DNA from 4 places in the Heyndrickxia sp. MSNUG genome. Region 3 is predicted to be linked to each of the others. Evidence: riboswitches for the same ligand, from Rfam matches in the RefSeq annotation. Region 3 holds a riboswitch; each other region holds the start of a gene.
What was found. A riboswitch is a leader RNA that binds a small molecule or an ion and turns the genes downstream of it on or off. The one in region 3 is predicted to bind cyclic di-GMP.
Positions count from the first base shown of each region.

Region 1: it holds a riboswitch for cyclic di-GMP, as region 3 does, so the genes downstream of both, AABM38_RS19810 (hypothetical protein) here and AABM38_RS04690 (DUF5667 domain-containing protein) in region 3, are expected to answer to the same signal.
Region 2: it holds a riboswitch for cyclic di-GMP, as region 3 does, so the genes downstream of both, AABM38_RS22425 (HNH endonuclease) here and AABM38_RS04690 (DUF5667 domain-containing protein) in region 3, are expected to answer to the same signal.
Region 4: it holds a riboswitch for cyclic di-GMP, as region 3 does, so the genes downstream of both, AABM38_RS20125 (LPXTG cell wall anchor domain-containing protein) here and AABM38_RS04690 (DUF5667 domain-containing protein) in region 3, are expected to answer to the same signal.

Region 1 covers NZ_CP150978.1:3,942,615-3,947,588, reverse strand. Annotated here, with positions in the region: gene AABM38_RS19825 (lactonase family protein) at 1-49, opposite strand, end outside; gene nadE (ammonia-dependent NAD(+) synthetase) at 338-1,159, shown strand; gene AABM38_RS19815 (hypothetical protein) at 1,199-1,543, opposite strand; cyclic di-GMP riboswitch class I at 1,781-1,864, shown strand; gene AABM38_RS19810 (hypothetical protein) at 2,171-2,395, shown strand; gene AABM38_RS19805 (acetyl-CoA C-acetyltransferase) at 2,446-3,636, opposite strand; gene AABM38_RS19800 (GntP family permease) at 3,754-4,974, opposite strand, start outside.
Region 2 covers NZ_CP150978.1:4,472,672-4,477,645, forward strand. Annotated here, with positions in the region: gene AABM38_RS22405 (hypothetical protein) at 273-572, opposite strand; gene AABM38_RS22410 (hypothetical protein) at 587-982, opposite strand; gene AABM38_RS22415 (hypothetical protein) at 1,014-1,877, opposite strand; gene AABM38_RS22420 (HNH endonuclease) at 1,916-2,056, opposite strand; gene AABM38_RS22425 (HNH endonuclease) at 1,989-2,771, opposite strand; cyclic di-GMP riboswitch class I at 2,838-2,928, opposite strand; gene AABM38_RS22430 (GntR family transcriptional regulator) at 3,407-4,171, shown strand; gene AABM38_RS22435 (PTS sugar transporter subunit IIA) at 4,171-4,602, shown strand; gene AABM38_RS22440 (PTS sugar transporter subunit IIB) at 4,615-4,902, shown strand; gene AABM38_RS22445 (PTS ascorbate transporter subunit IIC) at 4,903-4,974, shown strand, end outside.
Region 3 covers NZ_CP150978.1:947,579-952,552, reverse strand. Annotated here, with positions in the region: gene AABM38_RS04700 (sporulation protein) at 1-320, opposite strand, end outside; gene AABM38_RS04695 (FbpB family small basic protein) at 348-476, opposite strand; gene AABM38_RS04690 (DUF5667 domain-containing protein) at 817-2,082, opposite strand; cyclic di-GMP riboswitch class I at 2,178-2,263, opposite strand; gene AABM38_RS04685 (pirin family protein) at 2,336-3,181, opposite strand; gene AABM38_RS04680 (hypothetical protein) at 3,531-3,680, shown strand; gene AABM38_RS04675 (hypothetical protein) at 3,870-4,010, shown strand; gene AABM38_RS04670 (protein phosphatase 2C domain-containing protein) at 4,003-4,809, shown strand.
Region 4 covers NZ_CP150978.1:4,006,260-4,011,233, reverse strand. Annotated here, with positions in the region: gene AABM38_RS20140 (ornithine--oxo-acid transaminase) at 1-1,081, shown strand, start outside; gene AABM38_RS20135 (DUF378 domain-containing protein) at 1,242-1,475, opposite strand; gene AABM38_RS20130 (iron-containing alcohol dehydrogenase) at 1,675-2,838, shown strand; cyclic di-GMP riboswitch class I at 3,086-3,178, shown strand; gene AABM38_RS20125 (LPXTG cell wall anchor domain-containing protein) at 3,331-4,824, shown strand; gene AABM38_RS20120 (class D sortase) at 4,884-4,974, shown strand, end outside.

The DNA of each region.
Region 1 (4,974 bases), 1.9 Mb from region 3:
TATAGGTGCCAATATAGCCTGTGAATTTTTCGTGAGTTGTCATTCGCAAAGCCTCCAATATCATTTTGCTTTATTTTCGTTTAATTTAAGTTCATCTATAGTCTAGCAAAAATCCAGACACGAACAAAATGTTCTGGACAAACTTGGTTGATAAGACAGGGCTGGCAAAACCAAAAAATTGAAAAACAAACAATCTTCGAGGCCTGACGTTTAATTTTTCAATATAACGGTATAGTTAAAGATAGGCGGCAGTTTGGGATGTGTAAATCTAGACATTAAACTGTATAAGAGATATGCTCTTTAATAATAACTTTTTCAGTGATCAAGGAGGTTTATTATGAGTTTGCAGAAACAGATTATTGAAGCACTGAATGTCCGTCCCGAAATCAATCCGCAAGAGGAAATCCAGAAGCGGATTGGCTTCCTGAAGGAATATTTACAAGCTTCGAAAGCAAAAGGATTTGTGCTTGGAATCAGTGGTGGCCAGGATTCGACGCTTGTAGGAAGGCTGGCTCAATTAGCGGCTGAAGAGCTGCGTTCTGAAGGGGTCGACGCAAAATTCGTTGCTGTCCGCCTCCCGTACAAGGTTCAGAAAGATGAAGAGGATGCGCAGTGTGCACTGGATTTCATTAAACCTGATAAGACGGTCACCTTCAATATCCAGCCTGCTGTTGATACATTCAATATACAATTTGAAGAAGCGATTGGCGATTCTCTTACAGATTTTAATAAAGGGAATGTTAAGGCCCGGATGAGGATGATTACACAGTATGCGATTGCCGGCCAGGAAGGTTTGCTGGTCATCGGCACAGACCATGCAGCTGAAGCAGTAACCGGATTTTTCACAAAGTATGGCGATGGCGGAGCCGACTTGCTGCCGCTCACTGGGCTGAACAAGAGACAGGGAAGGGAGCTTCTCAAGGCATTGAATGCTGAGGAAAGATTGTACTTGAAAGAACCGACGGCTGACCTGCTTGATAACAAGCCGCTTCAGGCTGACGAGACAGAGCTCGGAGTGAGCTATGAGGCAATTGACGATTATCTGGAAGGAAAGCAGATTGCAGAAGGTGATGCTGCGAAAATTGAGTCCAGATATAGGGTTTCAGAACATAAGAGACAGGTACCTGCGTCGATGTTCGACTCCTGGTGGAAAAAATAAAGAAAAGCCTGGCCGATCGGCCAGGCTTATTCATTGCCATTATTCAAGTTCTGTCATGGCAAAACTTCTTGGATCTTCTTTTTCAGTGACCTTGTCAATTTTGTCTGTAAACATTTGAAAAACTCGCTTTTTCTCTTCAAGTTCCTTGATGTATTCCTTCAAGTTATTGAATTTTTGTTCAAATGGCTGGTGGTACAATTCACGGATCTTTCTGTTCAGATCCGGATTAACGGTCGATTGGACAACCTGCTTAGTGATGTTGTATTTATATGTATAAACTTTTAACTCGTTTTTTATCTCTTCATATTCCGCATCAATTTCATTCAAAATTTCTTCTATTTCCGCTTTCCATTCATCTAGCGACATTTTAACATGCTGTTCCATAAGGATCCTCCTGCCATTTCGCCTATATTCAAGCTTCGTCCTTTTATTTTATCAATCTAGTTTTACATAGGTATTGCGGCTTTATTACATTGTGAAAACAAAAGGCTTTTTCTCTAAATTGATAGTTCCTATTAATATAAAGAATAAACAATTTGATATAGGAACAAAGATTCATTTTTGTTAGAAAATGGCGAATTTTGTTGAATTGATGGTTCGTAAGTTTTATATTTTAATTAGAACAGAAAAAGGCAAACTTATCGAAAGATAGGGACGCAAAGCCACGAGTCTAAGGCATTTTGCTATGATCGTCGGGTTGCCAAAAAGGATCGGATGCATGACCAGATGGGTCAAAGGTGTTGTTTTGACTTTTCCGAAGAACCGCCATCTTTTTGGAGGATTTTTTATTTGTACCTGTATTGCATGATATTTGGTTTACTCAATCCTTGAAAAAACCTTATAAAATGCGAAAAGTAGCGAAAATGACGTTTGCAACGCGTTAGAGAGGTTAAATAATACTTAAGTAACTTGACAGGATAAATAAAAGATACTCCTTTTGGCAGATTTGTTCAATTTCAGCATCGGGTTTTTGTCAGCAGGAAAAAGATTAAAAGAAAGGTGGAGGAATAATTGACTGTTTTGTTTGGGACTGTAGAGTATTTTGAACGTGAAATTGAGTTTCATTTAGCAGAGGTGGAAAAGAGAGAACGACTGCAGGAAGAAATCAGTCAAATCCAGGTAAAACTGGAGGAAGAACTGCTTAACGATTTCATCTGTGATGAGAAGCTTCGAATGGAATGCCTGCAGAATCTATCAAATGCCTGCAGCAAATTAACTGAAGATTATGTTGTATAAAATCTATTAAACTATAAAAGCCTGTGGCCGCAGCCACAGGCTTTTATCTATTAATCAACTACATTTTCGATAATGGTTGCCACACCCATTCCTCCGCCAATGCAGAGAGTCGCCAATCCGTATTTTTGTTCTCTCTTTTTCAATTCATGAATCAAAGTGACGAGAATTCTCGCACCGCTCGCCCCAATTGGATGGCCAAGTGCGATTGCTCCTCCGTTGACATTGACGTTGTCTTCGCTCATGCCAAGCTCTTTCATTACGGAGAGTGCCTGTGCTGCAAAAGCTTCGTTTGCTTCAACCAGATCAATGTCAGTCAATTCCATTTCCGCTTTTTTAAGTGCTTTTTTAACAGCATCGACTGGACCAATACCCATGATGGAAGGGTCAACACCAGCAGAAGCATTTGCCTTGATTGTTACAAGCGGCGTAACACCTAGTTCTTTTGCTTTTTTGCCGCTCATGACAACGACAGCGGCTGCACCGTCATTGATTCCAGAAGCATTGGCTGCTGTTACCGAACCGTCTTTTTTAAATGCAGGCTTTAACTTTCCTACCTTCTCAAGTGTGCTGCCGAATTTAGGATGCTCATCTTGGTCGATGATGATTGGGTCGCCTTTACGCTGTTTTACCGCGACAGGAACGATCTCATCCTTGAAGCGGCCAGAAGTGATGGCTGCTTCAGCCTTGTTTTGGCTTTTTACTGCAAAAGAATCCTGCTCATTACGGGAGATTTCATATTTATCTGCAAGGTTCTCAGCGGTGACACCCATATGATAGTCATTGAATGCACAAACGAGTCCATCTCCAAGCAATGTATCAACTAGTTTCTGGTCTCCCATCTTAAAGCCTTCGCGTGCACCTTTAAGAACGAATGGAGCCTGACTCATGTTTTCCATGCCGCCTGCAACGACGATATCTGCATCTCCGGCTGCAATTGCCTGATACGCAAGATGGACTGCTTTCAATCCGGAGCCGCACAACTTGTTGATTGTCATGGACGGGCAGGTTTCTGGAAGTCCAGCTCTTATGGCAGCCTGGCGTGCAGGGTTTTGGCCGAGACCAGCCTGCAGTACGTTCCCCATGATGACTTCATCAACCGCATCAGCACTGACATTTGCTTTTTCTAAAGCTGCTTTGATCGCTGTTGCTCCTAAATCTACTGCAGAAACACCAAAGAATGCGCCGCCAAAGGCACCGGTCGCTGTTCTGACAGCACTTGCGATTACAATTGTATTTTCCATTTTTCATGCCCCTTTCGAAGTAAGTATTCTAAAGGGGGGACTGAATCCCCCTATATTTATAATCATAATGATTCAGGTAAAAAATGTCACTTTCCAGCACAACTGGAGGTCACGGTATTATACAAGTCCAGTAAGTTTGTAGATTGCAATAATGAAGAATACTGCAAGCGTTTTAATAACAGTGATCATGAAAATATCTTTATAGGATTGTTTATGTGTTAAACCTGTAACAGCAAGCAATGTGATAACAGCTCCGTTATGCGGAAGCGTATCCATACCGCCTGATGCCATGGAGATGACACGGTGCATAACCTCTGGCGGAATGTTGAATTGAGTGATCGCTTTCATATAGGTGTCTGCCATCGCACTTAAGGCAATACCCATTCCGCCGGAAGCGGAACCTGTAACCCCCGCAAGAGTAGTTGTTGTCACTGCTCCATTGATTAACGGATCTGAGAAAGTGGTTGAAATTCCTTTACTCACAACTGAGAATCCAGGAAGGGAAGAAATGACTCCGCCAAATCCATACTCGGCACCTGTGTTCATAGAAGCAAGCAATGCTCCTCCGATAGCGGTATTAACCCCAACCTTGAAGCCTCCTGTAACACCTTTCCAGTTATACAAAAGGGTAGCGATAATCCCTAGGATCAGTGCTAATTCAACAGACCAGATTCCAACGACTGCTGGAATTTGGATGGTTCCGTAAGCATCAAGCCCAATTTTCGAGAAGTCAAAGCCATTAGGATACCACTTAGGAAGATTCACTGTGAAAAACTTGTTTGCTACTCCAACCAGGATTAATGGAACGAAAGCCAGTACTGATTTTAGAGTGCTTGCGTGTGCGGTCATATCAATTTTTGCTACGCCTTCTTCTAATGCATCTGCTTCGGCAGCTGCTGCTGATTCAGCGTTATCAAATCCGTAAAAACCTTCGCCGCGTTTAGCCGCTCTTTTTCTAAGTGTTTCAAGGTACATCATACCAAGGCTGAAAACGAGAATCGCACCTATGATACCCAGTGTTGGTGCTGCATAGATATCTGTTCCAAAAAAGCCAGTTGGAATAACGTTCTGGATTTGCGGTGTACCTGGAAGTGCATCCATAGTGAAGGTGAAGGCACCAAGCGCAATTGTTCCAGGAATGAGTCTTTTTGGAATGTTTGCTTCCCTGAATAAGTTTTTGGCAAAAGGATAAATGGCGAATACTACTACGAACAGGCTTACGCCGCTGTATGTTAAAATTGCGCCCATCAAAACAATAGCAAGAATTGCCCGTGTACCGCCAACTAGTTTAATGATTGATTTAGCGATCGATTCTGCAATTCCGGACATTTCAACAAC
Region 2 (4,974 bases), 1.3 Mb from region 3:
AAAAAAATTGAAAAGAGCTCAGTTTCTAGTTCACTTTATTTCGAGTACAGAATGGGACATTAGAACCGTCTGTTTCGGATCTTTTTCTCTCTTCAAGTTTGCCAATTCCACCAGAGTTATTTAATAACTAAATGTAATAAGCCTTAAGAAAAAAAAGCTTAATGACGAATTCCCGCAAAACTTCTCGTCTTTTATTTCGACTCCCGAACGTGACACTAGAACCTTCCCGGTGTCTGCGCTATTTGGAACGCAAGAACCGTCCCCATGTTCCACTAAATACTGTTCATTTCCAACATTAACTTTTGAATAGCTTCTTGATCGTCATTTTTAATGGCTTCTTCTAGTTGCCCGTTTAATAATTGCAGCTGGTTGTTTTGTTGTTTGTTTTGCATTTCTTGATTGAACTTGTCTTTGTCGGCTTGCAGGATGGTGTATATTTGTTGTTCTTTGGCCAGGATGGCTGCTCGTTCTGCTTCTTCCTGTTTTATTGTTGCGTTCAGTTCTTCTGCTGCTTGTTTTAATGTTTCTTTGATGATTTGTTCAGCTTGTTCCCATTCTTCTTTTGAGGACATGATTTTCACTCCTATTAGTCAATATAACTCTTTATAGGCTGAAGGCCCTCAAGTTTTACATCCTGCATTTTGTTATCCAGTCCATCTAGCGGGTTTTTGTTATAGACATTCATCATTAAATTAGATGCAAGCGTCACAAGCTGCATATTATTTTCCTGCAGTCCCTTTTCAAGTACCTTATCTGCAGAGCTATACAATCGTTCACGTTCTGCGAAACTTTTTTCCATGAACTTTTCAAACTTGTCTCTTTCCAGCTCAATCTTAAGGGTGATGGCATTGAGGCATGAAATCAGGCGTTGCCTTTCGGTTTCTTCCACTTCTTTTGCCTTCAAGTAACTTGTCGCCGAATTAATCGTTTCTGTTACAACTGATGCGATATCCAATGGGCTAAAAACATTCTTTACACTCATTATGACTTCCCCTTTTTATTTGAAGTTTCCACTATAATTGTCGGACTAATTGCTCTAACTGTTTAGTCAGTTCCTGATATTGAGTAGTAATGACAGCCTCGTCCTGAAGAAACTGTGTCGTAAGAGTTTTTTCCAGCATCCTGATGATTTCGATCGCTTGCTCTGCATCCTGGACGTCCGATTCATCGGTAAAATCTGAAGCTAATAATTCTTCCGTATGCTTCATTTTTTCTTTAAGAGGACGATACAAGCGTTCAATCAGCGAACGTTCTTCGTAGATGCTTTGTTCAACAAAGGTCAAGTTCGTTTTCAATACTCTTAGTCTTCCACACTCTAATTCCAGCTTTGCCTTTATTTTTTTCGCTTCCTGCAAATAGGAATCTGCCTGTTTCACACGTGTTCTTTGCTGGATTAAATCCATGCCAATAACCCCGCCGACAAGTCCTACACCCAATGTACCGATCACCGCAGCGGCTGCAGGCATGAAGGGATTGCTATCCTCAGTATGTGAGGAATAAAAATCCTTCCTTCTTAAATGATAGTCTGTTATATATTTCTCCACCGTTGCTCCGTATTGACTTTTAATCTCTTCATACAATTTCTTTTTATAGACGTAATGATCGTCAATCAACGTTTCAACACAAAGTATTTCTGTGTGAACATCATCAAACAACCCATCATACTTCCTTTGTGCCTTATACAGGATCTCTCCTGCCTCACTATTTTTTTCATAAGATGTTTTATAATCGCTGTTGCCTTTAATCACCATTTCTTTAAAGCCGTCCGTCATCAATTCGGTAAACTCTTTTCTTCCATCACTTAGAATCTGCCCTAATTCTTTTCCTGAATCTGTGAAGATTTTACCTACTTCGAAAACATTCCTAAAGAAACCCATCACACTGCCCCTTTTGGCTCAATTTTGCTTTTTCTAACTTATCTATACTCACTCCCGCCACCCCAAAGTTCACGGCCTCCGGTATGTCCCACGCTTGCATGTGTTTCCCGGTCAACTAATTGCAGGACTCCTGGCTCTTCCATTGTGATGCCAAGTGTATCCTTCTGGATTATCTCCATTGGACAAAGATTCAATGTCAGCTTCGTTCAAGCCTAGCTCTTCAGCTAATTCTGGATCTCCTTGAATATCCTCATATAACTCATAGTTTGCATATGTAAAATGGATATAATCGCTTCTCAGATACATGTCTTCCTCTATTTCCACTTCATATTCACTATCGAAAACTGGGAAGGAATCAGTAACGGTTTCTCCATTAGGTAGTTCAATCGTTTTGGTCTCGAATGGTATATCTTCACCTGATAAATCGGAACCTGTCTCCTCCGCATCAGCAATATCGACTCCATCTATAATATCAACAACTCCTACAGCCAATGCTCCTATGGCAACCGTTTTAGCGATGGATATGGCTCCTTTTTTAACACGGTCATGATCTCCATCGATAAAACCGCCAATGACTTCACCGCCATTATGGACCGTGTGTTTAGCAGTTTGGTAGACTCCCTTCGCAGTCCTTCCGACAGCACTTCCGATATCATTCAAGCCCTGATCACGCTGCGCGGGATTGTCATTGATGATTCCCGCAACCGTCCCAACAGCTCCATCAGCAGCTTGTCCAACTGTAGTTCCAGCGAACTCCGAGGCTTTTCTGACTCCTTTTCCGATGTCCTCGATCACATCTGATCCAGTTAACTCCCCAATAACCTGGATTGGTCCTCCAACTACCATCCCAGCGGTTTTGCCCGCATATTTACCAAACGTCTTAAGAAAGCTCATGCCATTAACCCCTCCCGGATAATAAAAAAACTATGACAAAAAGCCATAGTAAGAGGTTCTCTAAACTATGGAAACCTGACGATCATAGCACACCTCAGCATGCCTTAGACTCACGGCTTTGCGTCCTCCCCTTTCGAGAAGTTTGCCTTTTTCATAGTATTTGATTTGGAATTATTTACATATCAAGTATATAGGTCTTTGGCACCGTGTGTAAAGTACCTACTAAATCTCGTAGAAATTTAAAATACATAGAATTTAAAAGGAATTATTATTCAGTAAAATGGAATATAATTTCCCGTGTTGTATAAATAAAGGAAAAAAACACGATGAGCAGGTAATAACCCACTCATCGTCCTTTTTTCCGTAAAACTTCTGAATGTCTACTATAAGAACCGGGCCATTTTCTCTCAGGGTACATCCCCGCGCTTCCACCAAAAAAGGAACACGAGTAGAACACAGGGACGGTTCCCGCGTTCCTAAAAGGAACAAGAGAACCGTCCCCATGTTCTTCTAAAAGGTTATAATCTTTGTCTGAATAAAAAAAATAATTGACACAATTCATTATAATGTTAATATTTAATTAACTAATTATCATATAATACATCATAATCTTTAAAAAGAAGGTGATAATCATTTTGCGGTTAGATAAAAACCTAAAGATGCCTCTTTATAAGCAATTAAAGGATGCTCTTATGGAGTATATTGAGGAAAACTTAAAGGAAGGCGACGCTCTTCCGATTGAGTCAGAAATTGAGAAACTATTTGGTGTCAGTCGTATTACCGTCAGAAAAACAATTGAGGAACTTGTCAATGAAGGTGTAGTCACGAAGACTCAAGGAAGGGGAACCTTCGTACAGTCGAAAAACATCGTCCAAAAAGCTGGTAATATCACTAGTTGGACTGAGGAAATGCGTGTAAAAGGGAAACATACTGAAACTAAAAATATGATGATTTATGAAATTGAGCCATCGAAGAAAATAGCTGCAGAGTTGCAGCTGGCCAAAGGAGAAAAGGTTATTTGCCTGAAGCGTTTGCGTTGTGCAGACGGAGAACCTATTTCAATCCTGATTAACTACTTCCGCTCAAAATTCACACCTGGTTTCATGGAAAATGGTCTGATGAAGGAATCTCTTTATGAAGTACTTGAGGAAGATTACGGTATCCATCTCGAACAAGCACATGAAAGAATCAAGGCTAGACTGTCCACCGATTTAGAAGCATTGGAATTAGGAATCTCTCCGGATTCAGCTATCCTTCATATCACCCGGGTTTCCTATTTACCTGATGGAACCCCATTCGAGATGGTTGAAATGGCTAACAGATCTGATCGTTATGAATATGATATTGATTTAGTTGGCAGAAACAAATTAAAGACATTTAACACGGAAGGAGAGTCCTGATGCTGACCATAAACAAAAACCTCATCCAATTAGACGTTGAGGCAGCAACCGCTGAAGAAGCCATTCGTGCAGCAGGTAAACTATTGGCTGATGAAAACAAAGTGGAGGAGCGCTATATCGATGCAATGGTAAAAGGCTTCGAGGATGTAGGTCCTTATATTGTTTTAGCTCCTTCCATTGCGATCCCTCACGCCAGACCGGAGCATGGCGTCCTTGAACAAGGCTTTTCCCTGGTGCGCCTGAAGAACCCGGTAGCATTCGGCCACCCAACAAATGATCCTGTTCAATTAGTTTGCGCTATTTGCGGCACTGACGCCACCAGCCATATAGGCATGCTGCAAACAATTGCAGCTGTATTAGGGAACAAAGAGAAACTGGAAGTGATATTAACATCCAATAATGAAGAAGAAATTTTATCAATTTTAAACTAAGGAGTGGGGAAAATGAGAATTGTGACTGTATGCGGAATGGGCTTTGGAACATCACTAATGCTGTTGATGGAGGTTCAGGCAATCGCCAAGAAACATGGGTATGATGTTGATGGTGAAGCTGTAGATTTGGGTTCAGCCAAGGGTAAAGCCTGTGACTTTATGGTCACCTCCAGTGAAATTGCATCTGAGTTAAGCAGTGAATCTGTTGAAGTAGTCTCCATTAATAATCTATTAGATAAGGAAGAAATAGAGCAAAAGGTCATGCCCGTTATTGAAAAAATTGCTAAAGGGGTGAAATAGATGCTGGATTTCATTGTATCTATTTTAAGTAACCCTGCCATTATCCTCGCCCTTATTGCCGCTTTAGGATTA
Region 3 (4,974 bases):
AAGTGATATGAGATTGCCTTGGTTGTGACGGGAACATCCAGGGGCAGCTTGAATGAAAACGGAACTTTATCTGCTTCTTCTGATCCTATCTTTGTTTCAACCTGAATGGCAGTTGTATCAATGACTTCTTCTGCACCAGTTTTTTCATCTACCATCACGAGGGTGCAGTCAATTTGCTTAAGATGCTGGTCAATCGTTCCGCCTTTAATTAAAAATTGGCCATTCACTGATTCTCCAGGCTTTAAAACATCCTTCTCCAATATAAGGTCAATTTGTGCCGACCCGACGCCAAGCAATGACATATACTTTCTTAATAACATCTGTGATCCTCCATTTTATTTAATGAGCTATTTCTTCGAATTAGCGTATTTCTCATCCAATCGCTTTTCAATCTTTTCCAGCACTTGCTGGTCCATTAAAAGCTCTTCCCTGTTCTTTTTGACCAATTCATTAAATCGCAGTTGTTTTTTCTTCATAATTGTCACACTCCAATACTAAATTTATGTGGCTTATTGTGAAAATGCCTTATCCGAAATAAAAAAACCTTCACCTACGACGGTGAAGGTTTTAAAACAAATAAAGACCTTCACCAATTTGGCAAAGGTCTTGCTAACAACGAATGAATGTTGCCAACAAAGCCGGGAGAAATCTCCGTAATGACGACCTTGTTGTAAAAGCTACTCCCCTTTAGGAGAACTATTTAAATTTATAACTACATCATACATGACATCGTTAAATTCGTCAAATTGAGAGGCTCAAACTGAAGTGTAAAACTCCAGTCCCTTTTAACCTTGATCCTTATAGGCTCAGGCCACTTTACTTTCCGTTCTTCTTATCATTGCCTTTGCCAGTACCTTCATCACTGCTTTTTTCTCCTTGCCCATCATCATCATCTTCTTTAGAATTATCGTTTTTCTTATCTTTAGCTTTCTTAGCTTCCTCTTGCTGCTTTTCCTCGTTCTTCTTAGCCTCTTCACGTTTCTTTTCTTCAGCCTTTTTCGCTTCTTCCTGTTTCTTCTCTTCTTCAGCTTTTTTAGCTGCTTCCTGCTTTTGTTCTTCTGCTTTCTTGGCAGCTGCCGCTTTTTGCTCTTCTGCCTTCTTAGCTGCTGCAGCTTTCTTTTCATCTGCTTTAACTGTTGCCGGCTGGGCAGCAGTCTTTTTCTCAGTGCTCTTTACTGTTTTTACTCCTACTGCTTGTACAGTCGTTTGTTCAACGGAAGCTGTTTCGGCAGTTTCACCTTCTGTTCCAGCATCTTCTGGCTGTTCTGATTCAGTTTCAGTGCCTTCTTCAACCGCGGCATCCCCATCCTCAGCTCCAACTTCACCGGACTCTGTTCCTTCTTCCGTCACTACATCTTCGGCTTCTTCCTCGTCAGAGACTTGTTTCTTTCCAGATGCGAGTCCTTTCATCTGCGAAGGATGAACGCCAAGCTGTTTGGCTGCTTGACCAAAGCCAACCTTTTCTTCTGTATAAATAGCAGAGATTTCCTCAACTGTTTTGCCTGAGGCTTCTGACAGCCAGAAAATCTGTGCGATTTGGCCGTATCCAAGATTCTGCTCACGAAGCTGAGTCACCATTTCCTGATCAAGGTCCTTGACCACATTCGCTACAACCTTAGCCTCTTCCACAGCTTCTTCCAGTTCTTCCTTTAGATCATCTTCTGCATTCTCAGCAAGGTCATCCTCGACTTCTGCAGTATCTGCCAATTCTTCAGTAAGTTCATCTGCACCTTCAGAATCGGTCTTATCTTCCACAATGACTTCCGTCACTTTTTCCTGTGCTTCCTCAAGTGCTGCTAAATAATCATCTAAAGCTTCTTGAACAAACTCATCCTTCTCTTCTTCCGACATCGCCGCTGCTTCTGCAAGTCTCTCGCTGGCAAAATCAAGCAGCAGCTGAGCTTCTTTCTCATCATTAAAGGTTACTAACAGCTTTAATTCCTCAAACAATTGGTCAAAGGTAAATAAAAACTGGTCTGGTGTTGTCCCCGGGTCAGTTGTTTCCATTACCTCATCTGCCGATACAGCTGTACCAAAGGTAAGTACCCCTGTTAAAACAGCTGTTGTTAAAAGTCTCTTCATCTTTTTTCCTCCATTTTAAAAGTTTGAATTAAAATCGATGAAAAATAAAAAAGTGCTGCCCGAAGAACAGCACACACACAACTGCTATGTGAATCTTCGGCAACTGGCTGGCATTGTCTGTCTGACATTAGCCCCTGTAGCTTTGCGTCCCCAGGTTTCCCTGGGTTTGCCTTTATCGGATTTTAATTCTACTATTATCATACTTTTTCGACAGAAAAAAAGAAATAGAAACTTTACATAATTCCCAGAATCTCTACTTCGCTTCTTCCCCGAATCTCCCTTCCTGGTAATCACGGTAAGCCTGACGGATTTCGTCCATTGAATTCATTACAAAAGGTCCGTAGGCAACGACCTCTTCCTTAATGGGTTTCCCTGAATAAACTAATACTTTTGAGCGTTTATTTGCCTTCAGCTGTAATCCGCTTAAGCCATCACCGCCATCGTTGAAGGTTAACGTCGCCGCTGTTGATTTTTTCAGGCTGGTTTCTCCGATACCTGCCATAAGGTCACCAGAAAGAACATATAGAAATGCATTGTACCCCTCTGGAAGCTCGTAAGTGAAGTCAGCTCCTTCAGATAAGCTTATTTCAGCAAGTGCAAAAGGCACTAATGGTTCAAGCGGTCCTTTTACCCCAGCGGTTTCGCCTGAGTACACCTTAACGGAGCCGCCTTTAAACTGGACGATTGGGGCGGTTTCAGAATACACATTCTGATAAGAGGTTTTTGTACTCTTTAGCTCTTTAGGAAGGTTCAGCCATAACTGCAGTGTATGAGCAATGTCGTCATCAACTGCCTCTTCTGCATGTCTCGCTCCAGACCCGGCATTCATATATTGAATATCCCCAGCCTCAAGAATGCTGTGCCCGCCGTGATTATCAATATGTTCAAGCCTTCCGTCTATCACATACGTTATCGTTTGAAAACCACGGTGTGGATGATCGGAAAATGTCCCGCGCTTGAACCAGTCCTCTGCCATCAGGATAAATGGATCCAATTCCCGCCATCTCTGTGGATTTAAAACAAGTCCCATTTGGACATGCGGAAAATCCTTTTCTTCATATTGTACTGTCCAATGATCTTTAATATCTCTTTGGAACATGATTTACCCCTCCTTTGTCGGCCCTGTCCGATTCTTTTTAGTAAACATCATGAGATAGCTAGCTTATTAACTCTTCCATCATATTATAATTTATATTGCTTACTTTTAGTAAGTTAAAGCATGATTGGTTGGTTGTTATAAAGAGTAATGATTAAATTCCAGCCTCCATATCTCAGCTCTCCGTTTTCTCTCTTTAGTAAAATCTATCTTATTCCAACAAATCAAAGTTCGGATAAATAGACTAATAATATAGTTCAAGATGTGGTCGACAATTCAAGTAAGTTTGTCTTCACAAAATAAAGGGTAGTTACTCTTTAAGCAACAATCAAATAATAAGGAGCTGTTATTCATGATACTAAAAAAGAAACTATTAGCAAGCGGGTTGGCACTAAGTGTGATTTTAGGCGGCCTTACAGCATGTGGGGATGGCGTTGACCAGGATAATGGCCCAAGTGATGGCGAACAGCAAGATGAAATGGATGATGAAAACGAAAATTAATAGTCTTATAAAATAAAAAATAAGCAGGGAGCTAAAATAATTATTTTAGCTCCCTGCTTATTTTATTAAGAACCATTGACATCACGTGTTTAAAACTCCCTGGTTTAGGGAGTTTTTTTATAATTATGATATCTTTTAAGCTTACATTATATTATAATTTTAGAAATATTTTGAAAAGGCGTGATTGTAGTGGAGGATTGTTTTGTTGGCAGCAAGCATGCTGGCGTGATTCAAATTTCTGGTTCGATTATCAATCAGCGTGTCAGCCATACTGTTTATGGTGTTTGGCACCCCATGAACCAAAAGGCGGTTTTATATGGATATGAATAAAGTTTATGATTTTAGCTGGGTAGGAAGCCAGAAGACTTTTGTCGATACCATAAGCATTGAACCATTTGGCCAAGTTGTTGTTGGCCGTTACGGAGGGAATTCCTCTGCAGGTCAATACAAGAATGAGGACGCCTGCTTGTTATGGATTGATGAAAAACAAGATTGGGAGTTTGTCATTCTTTTGGATGCCCATAATTCCGCCGAAAGCGCAGAATTGGTTGTCAAAACCTTTGAACATCGAAAAAATGAGATAAAAGATTGTTTATCTCTGCAGCCAGAGCAAGCATTCATAAGCCTGGAAAAAATGGTGCTAAACCTATTTCGCAGCAAAGAATTTATGGCTGAATGCAGTAGAGTTAAAGGAGAAACCGCCTGTTTGATTGCATCAAGGAAAGGCAGATACTGCTGGTGGTTCTCGGTTGGCGACTGTATTTTATATTTACATCATCCTGAGTTAGCCGCCTTCGGTCAGCATCAAGTAAATCAAAGGCAATTCTATGAGTGGATTGGACAGGTGAACACTTTTGAGATGCCGGTCCCCTGCTACAGCACGGGCAGAAAGGAACTGCGGCATGGCATTAACCATCTTTTGCTGACAACAGACGGTTTAATAGAATGCCCTGGGGAACGTTTCTCCAATCCGCAAGACATTTTCCAGGTTTTCTCGAATTCTTCTAATGTAGAAAGTGTAGGGACTTTATTAAAAGGAATTCAGGAAAACAATGTTCGTGATAGTACGACAATTGTGTCCTGGATGGTGAATGTAACCGAGAAAGCTACGTTGGCCAGCAATCAGTAAAATCTCATACATACAGGGGTTCATTCGGGTAAAAACATTTCAAGAAAAATAAAACGGCCTTTTCCCAATAGAATATGGGAAAAGGCCGCACATGAGATTGTTCTTTCGGTCTATTTTAAAGGATATGGGTACTCTGGTTCTGTTTTAACAAAGGTACCTCATTTT
Region 4 (4,974 bases), 1.8 Mb from region 3:
TGAAGGCAATAAATATATGGACATGCTAAGTGCTTACTCTGCAGTAAATCAGGGTCATCGCCATCCAAAAATCATCCAGGCTCTTAAAGATCAGGCTGACCGAGTGACGCTAACGTCAAGAGCTTTCCATAATGATCAGCTTGGACCTTGGTATGAAAAAATCTGCAAAATGACAAATAAAGAAATGGCGCTGCCTATGAATACAGGAGCAGAGGCGGTTGAAACAGCAATTAAAGCTGCTCGTCGCTGGTCTTACGATGTTAAAGGTGTAGCTGAAGACCAGGCTGAAATCATCGCTTGTATCGGTAATTTCCATGGCCGGACAATGACAGCGGTTTCGTTGTCTTCTGAAGCTGAATATAAGCGGGGCTTTGGGCCGATGCTTCCAGGAATTAAATTGATTCCTTATGGAGATCTTGAAGCATTGAAGGCGGCAATCACTCCTAACACTGCTGCGTTCTTAATTGAACCAATCCAGGGAGAGGCTGGGATTGTCATTCCGCCAGAAGGCTTCATGAGTGCTGCATTTGATTTGTGTAAGGAAAACAATGTACTGTTTATTGCGGATGAAATCCAGGCAGGACTTGCTAGATCAGGAAAAATGTTTGCGTGTGAGTGGGAAGACATCGAGCCTGATATGTATATTCTAGGCAAGGCCCTGGGCGGCGGAGTATTCCCGATTTCCTGTGTAGTTGCTGACAGTGATGTACTAGGTGTTTTCAACCCAGGTTCACATGGATCCACATTTGGAGGCAATCCAATGGCTTGCGCTGTATCGCTTGCATCACTTGACGTATTGATTGACGAAAAGCTGGCTGAACGGTCGCTTGAACTTGGTGAATATTTTATCAGCAAGCTTCGTGAAATCGATAACCCTATGATAAAAGATATCCGCGGCCGAGGACTTTTCATCGGTGTTGAATTGACAGAGCCTGCCCGTAAATATTGTGAGGATTTAAAAGAGGAAGGCTTGCTATGCAAAGAAACACATGACACTGTCATTCGCTTCGCCCCGCCCCTTGTGATCAGCCAGGAAGACTTGGACTGGGCAATTGAGCGTATCAAGAAGGTTTTATCGTAAAAAACACATACGAAAACCCGTCCAATATCCGGACGGGTTTTTTCTTGGCTAATAGAAAAGCATAAATTTTTTTCGTAATTTATGCTTTCCTAATGCATAAGGGCAGCTACGACTCTGTTTTGGCCTTAAGCGCTCGCCAATCGGTGATTTTTCTTTAAAATTATCTTGTGGCCCTTGGTTCTGCTGCTCTTTCTTCTTCTTCGCTTGGAGCGAAAAGAAGTCCTAGATTGATTAAACCCGCAAGTCCTACTAAGCCATATACTATTCTGGCCAATGCTGCGTCCTGACCTCCGAAGATTGCTGCAACAAGATCAAATTGGAAGAATCCGACTAAGCCCCAGTTAATAGCACCAATAATCGTAAGGACCAATGCAATTCTTTGAATACCACTCATGGATGTTTCCTCCTTAAAATATGGATTCGTATTTAGGTTGATTCAGCAGTAACAATATTATTCATCTCTGCCATTTAAACATTATTCTGGTAAAAAAAACTGTAACTTTTTATAGCACATTGGAGAACATTAAGAAGTGCAATTCTTTTGCATTGCTTTTAAAAAAAGAACATAATGGGCGATAAGGAAGGTGATTCAAATGGATAATTTCACATTTTATAATCCAACTAAATTGATTTTTGGCAAAGGCCAACTTGAGGAATTGAAGAATGAAGTGCCTCAATATGGCAAAAAAGTTCTTCTTGTATATGGCGGCGGAAGCATAAAGAGAAATGGGCTTTATGATTCGGTCCTAAAACTTTTAAAAGAAATTGGCGCAGAGGTGTTTGAGCTTTCAGGTGTTGAGCCTAATCCACGAATATCTACTGTCCGTAAGGGCGTCCAAATCTGCAAGGAAGAAGGAATTGAATTCCTGCTTGCGGTAGGCGGCGGGAGTGTTATTGACTGTACTAAAGCAATCGCTGCCGGTGCCAAATATGATGGCGATGCATGGGACCTTGTGACAAAGAAGGCGTTCGCTTCCGTTGCACTTCCATTCGGTACGGTGTTGACTCTTGCTGCAACAGGCTCTGAAATGAATGCAGGTTCGGTTATCACGAATTGGGAAACGAATGAAAAATACGGCTGGGGCAGCCCAGTGACGTTCCCAAGGTTCTCCATTCTGGACCCGGTGAATACATTTACTGTACCAAGAGACCAAACAATCTACGGAATCGTCGATATGATGTCTCATGTGTTTGAACATTATTTCCATTTGACTGAGAACACTGAGTTCCAGGATCGCATGTGCGAATCCCTGCTGCTGACTGTCATGGAAACAGCGCCAAAGCTTCTGGCTGATCTTGAAAACTACGAGCATCGCGCAACTATTTTATATGCAGGCACAATGGCACTGAACGGTATGCTATCAATGGGTTACCGCGGTGACTGGGCTACTCATAACATCGAACATGCAGTTTCAGCAGTTTATGACATTCCGCATGGCGGAGGACTTGCTATCCTGTTCCCGAATTGGATGAAGCACAATTTGAAGGTAAAACCAGAACGCTTCAAAAAAATGGCTGTCAGGGTCTTCAACGTGGATCCTGAAGGTAAGACAGACGAAGAAGCCGGTCTTGAAGGAATCGAAAAGCTGCGTGAATTCTGGTCAAGCATCGGAGCACCATCCCGACTTGCAGATTATGATATCGATGACAGCAAGATTGAAGTAATGGCAGATAAAGCAATGGTCAATGGAGAATTTGGCAACTTCACAAAATTGACCCACGAAGATGTGGTGGAAATTTATCGCAAGTCTTTATAAAAGTCAAAAGGACCCAGTAAACTGGGTCCTTTTTCATTTAACTAGGAGAATACTAATATCGATCCATCTTTATAAATAATTAAAACACTTATATTATCACTGTTCTCGGTTGAAAAATGAAACTAAAGAAAAATTTACCAAAAATATTTCTAGGTCTAAATGTTTAACGATATGGTTAACTGTGGTAATTCTCTAACTATAAGACAATGGAGCTAAAGGGATATTTTACATAAAGTGTCGTCACCGCCCATGCAAATAGCAAACCAGCTGAAAAGCTGGGACGCAAAGCCAGGAGTCTAAGGCAGCCTAATTAGGCAGCTATGATCGTCCAGCCGCCATGGATTAAGAAATTTGTCCTGGCGGCTTTTTTTGTCAAAAAATCGCAAAATATTATCGAAAGAGAGGCGAAATTTCCAGTAAAATAACTGAATATTCAGTTTATTTATGATGCAATTAATAATGAGAAAAAACTATGAAAAGGGGATTAAACAGTTGAAACCTATAAAACATGTGTCCATTCTATTATCCTTGATGCTTTTGTTATTCATTAGCCTGCCTGTAACTGGGGCATTTGCAGCTGGCAGCGCCGAAAGTCAGACTGTAAAAAACAGCAAACAATCATCTCAGGTTGATTCCAAAAAGAAGAGCAATCAAGCTCAAACAGAAGCGGCTAAACCAAAGGCTCAAAATGAAAATACAGCAAACTCGAATAATAACAATACTGAAGGAAACTCAGCTGTGAAAAAAGAAGCTGCACAGATTCAGCAAGCTGATCATAAAGAAAAAGCTGAAACGAAGGTTGAGAATGATCAAACAGTTGAAATAGCAAAAAATGAGAAAGAAACAAAAACGAAGGTAGAAACAGTATCGGAAAAAGTAGTGAATACAAATAAAAGTACGCAAATTCATTTGCATCTGAAGGATTGTGTAAATCCAACTGTAAGTGTTTTTGTTGAACTTAAAGGCGAATGGAAGGAAATGTCCAATCCAGGAAGCTCACCACTCTTCAAATTGCTGGATGGTGGAGAATTTGTTAAGGATGATGTTACGGCTTTTAAGCTTGTTTTTGAAGGTGGAGAAGAACTGGTAGTTCCTGTTAGTGAAATTAAAGTGGGTGTCGAGGCAGAAGGGACAATCAACTATTGGCTTGAAAATTGTGACCTGCCTGATAGTGGAGAAACTGCACCTGATAAGGATGCAAATAAAAGCACTCAAATCCATCTGCATGTAAAGGACTGTATAAGCCCAGCGGCAAAAGTATTTGTAGAGATTAAAGGCGAATGGAAGGAAATGACCCATCCAGGTAAATCACCACTCTTCAAATTGCTGGATGGCGGAGAATTTGTAACGGAAGACATCACTGCATTTAAAATTGTTTTTACCAGCGGCGGTGAGCTCGTTGTACCTGTAAGCGACCTTAAGATTGGAGTAGAGGCAGAAGGAACGATCAACTACTGGATGGAAAAATGTGATATCCCTCTGAAAAACACATTCAAGACATTAAGCTTAATGATCGATGACAGCAAGGGCAAAATTGACAGTGCTGCAGTAATAATGATGAATGGGAAACGTATTGAGTTTAAGCTTGTGAATCATGTTTGGACAATCCATTTAACAGAAGAAGCGAAAATGGATATGCTGAAAGGACTCGAATTAACAAGCAATGGGCAGACAAAGGTCATCCCCTTAACACAATTATCTGAAGAAATGGTTCACCTGGAAAATCAGGTTCTAACTCTTAAAGTAAATTGGAGCATGCAAGGAGAGATCGTCGGTGAAGAAACAAATGAAGGCGCATCGCCAGTTCCTATGAAGAACTCCGGCTCAGGAAATACACCTGGAGGATCGACAGGTTCACAAGGCTGGGTTGGCGGCGATGTTCTTCCGCAAACGGGTGAAAGCAGCCGGATGCCTTACTATATCCTCGGCTTCTTGATTGCAGCAGGAGGAGTTATGTTAAGGATCAAAAATCCATTGAAGAATTAATTGTGAAAAAAACTTGAGAGAGGAAGAAATTCCTCTCTTTATTTATATCTGAGGTGAAAATGGTGAAAAAGGTATTTTCGATATTTTTAATCCTGACCGGGTTTTCAATTTTCTTTTATCCTGCGATGAAGGATTTATATACATCCTACA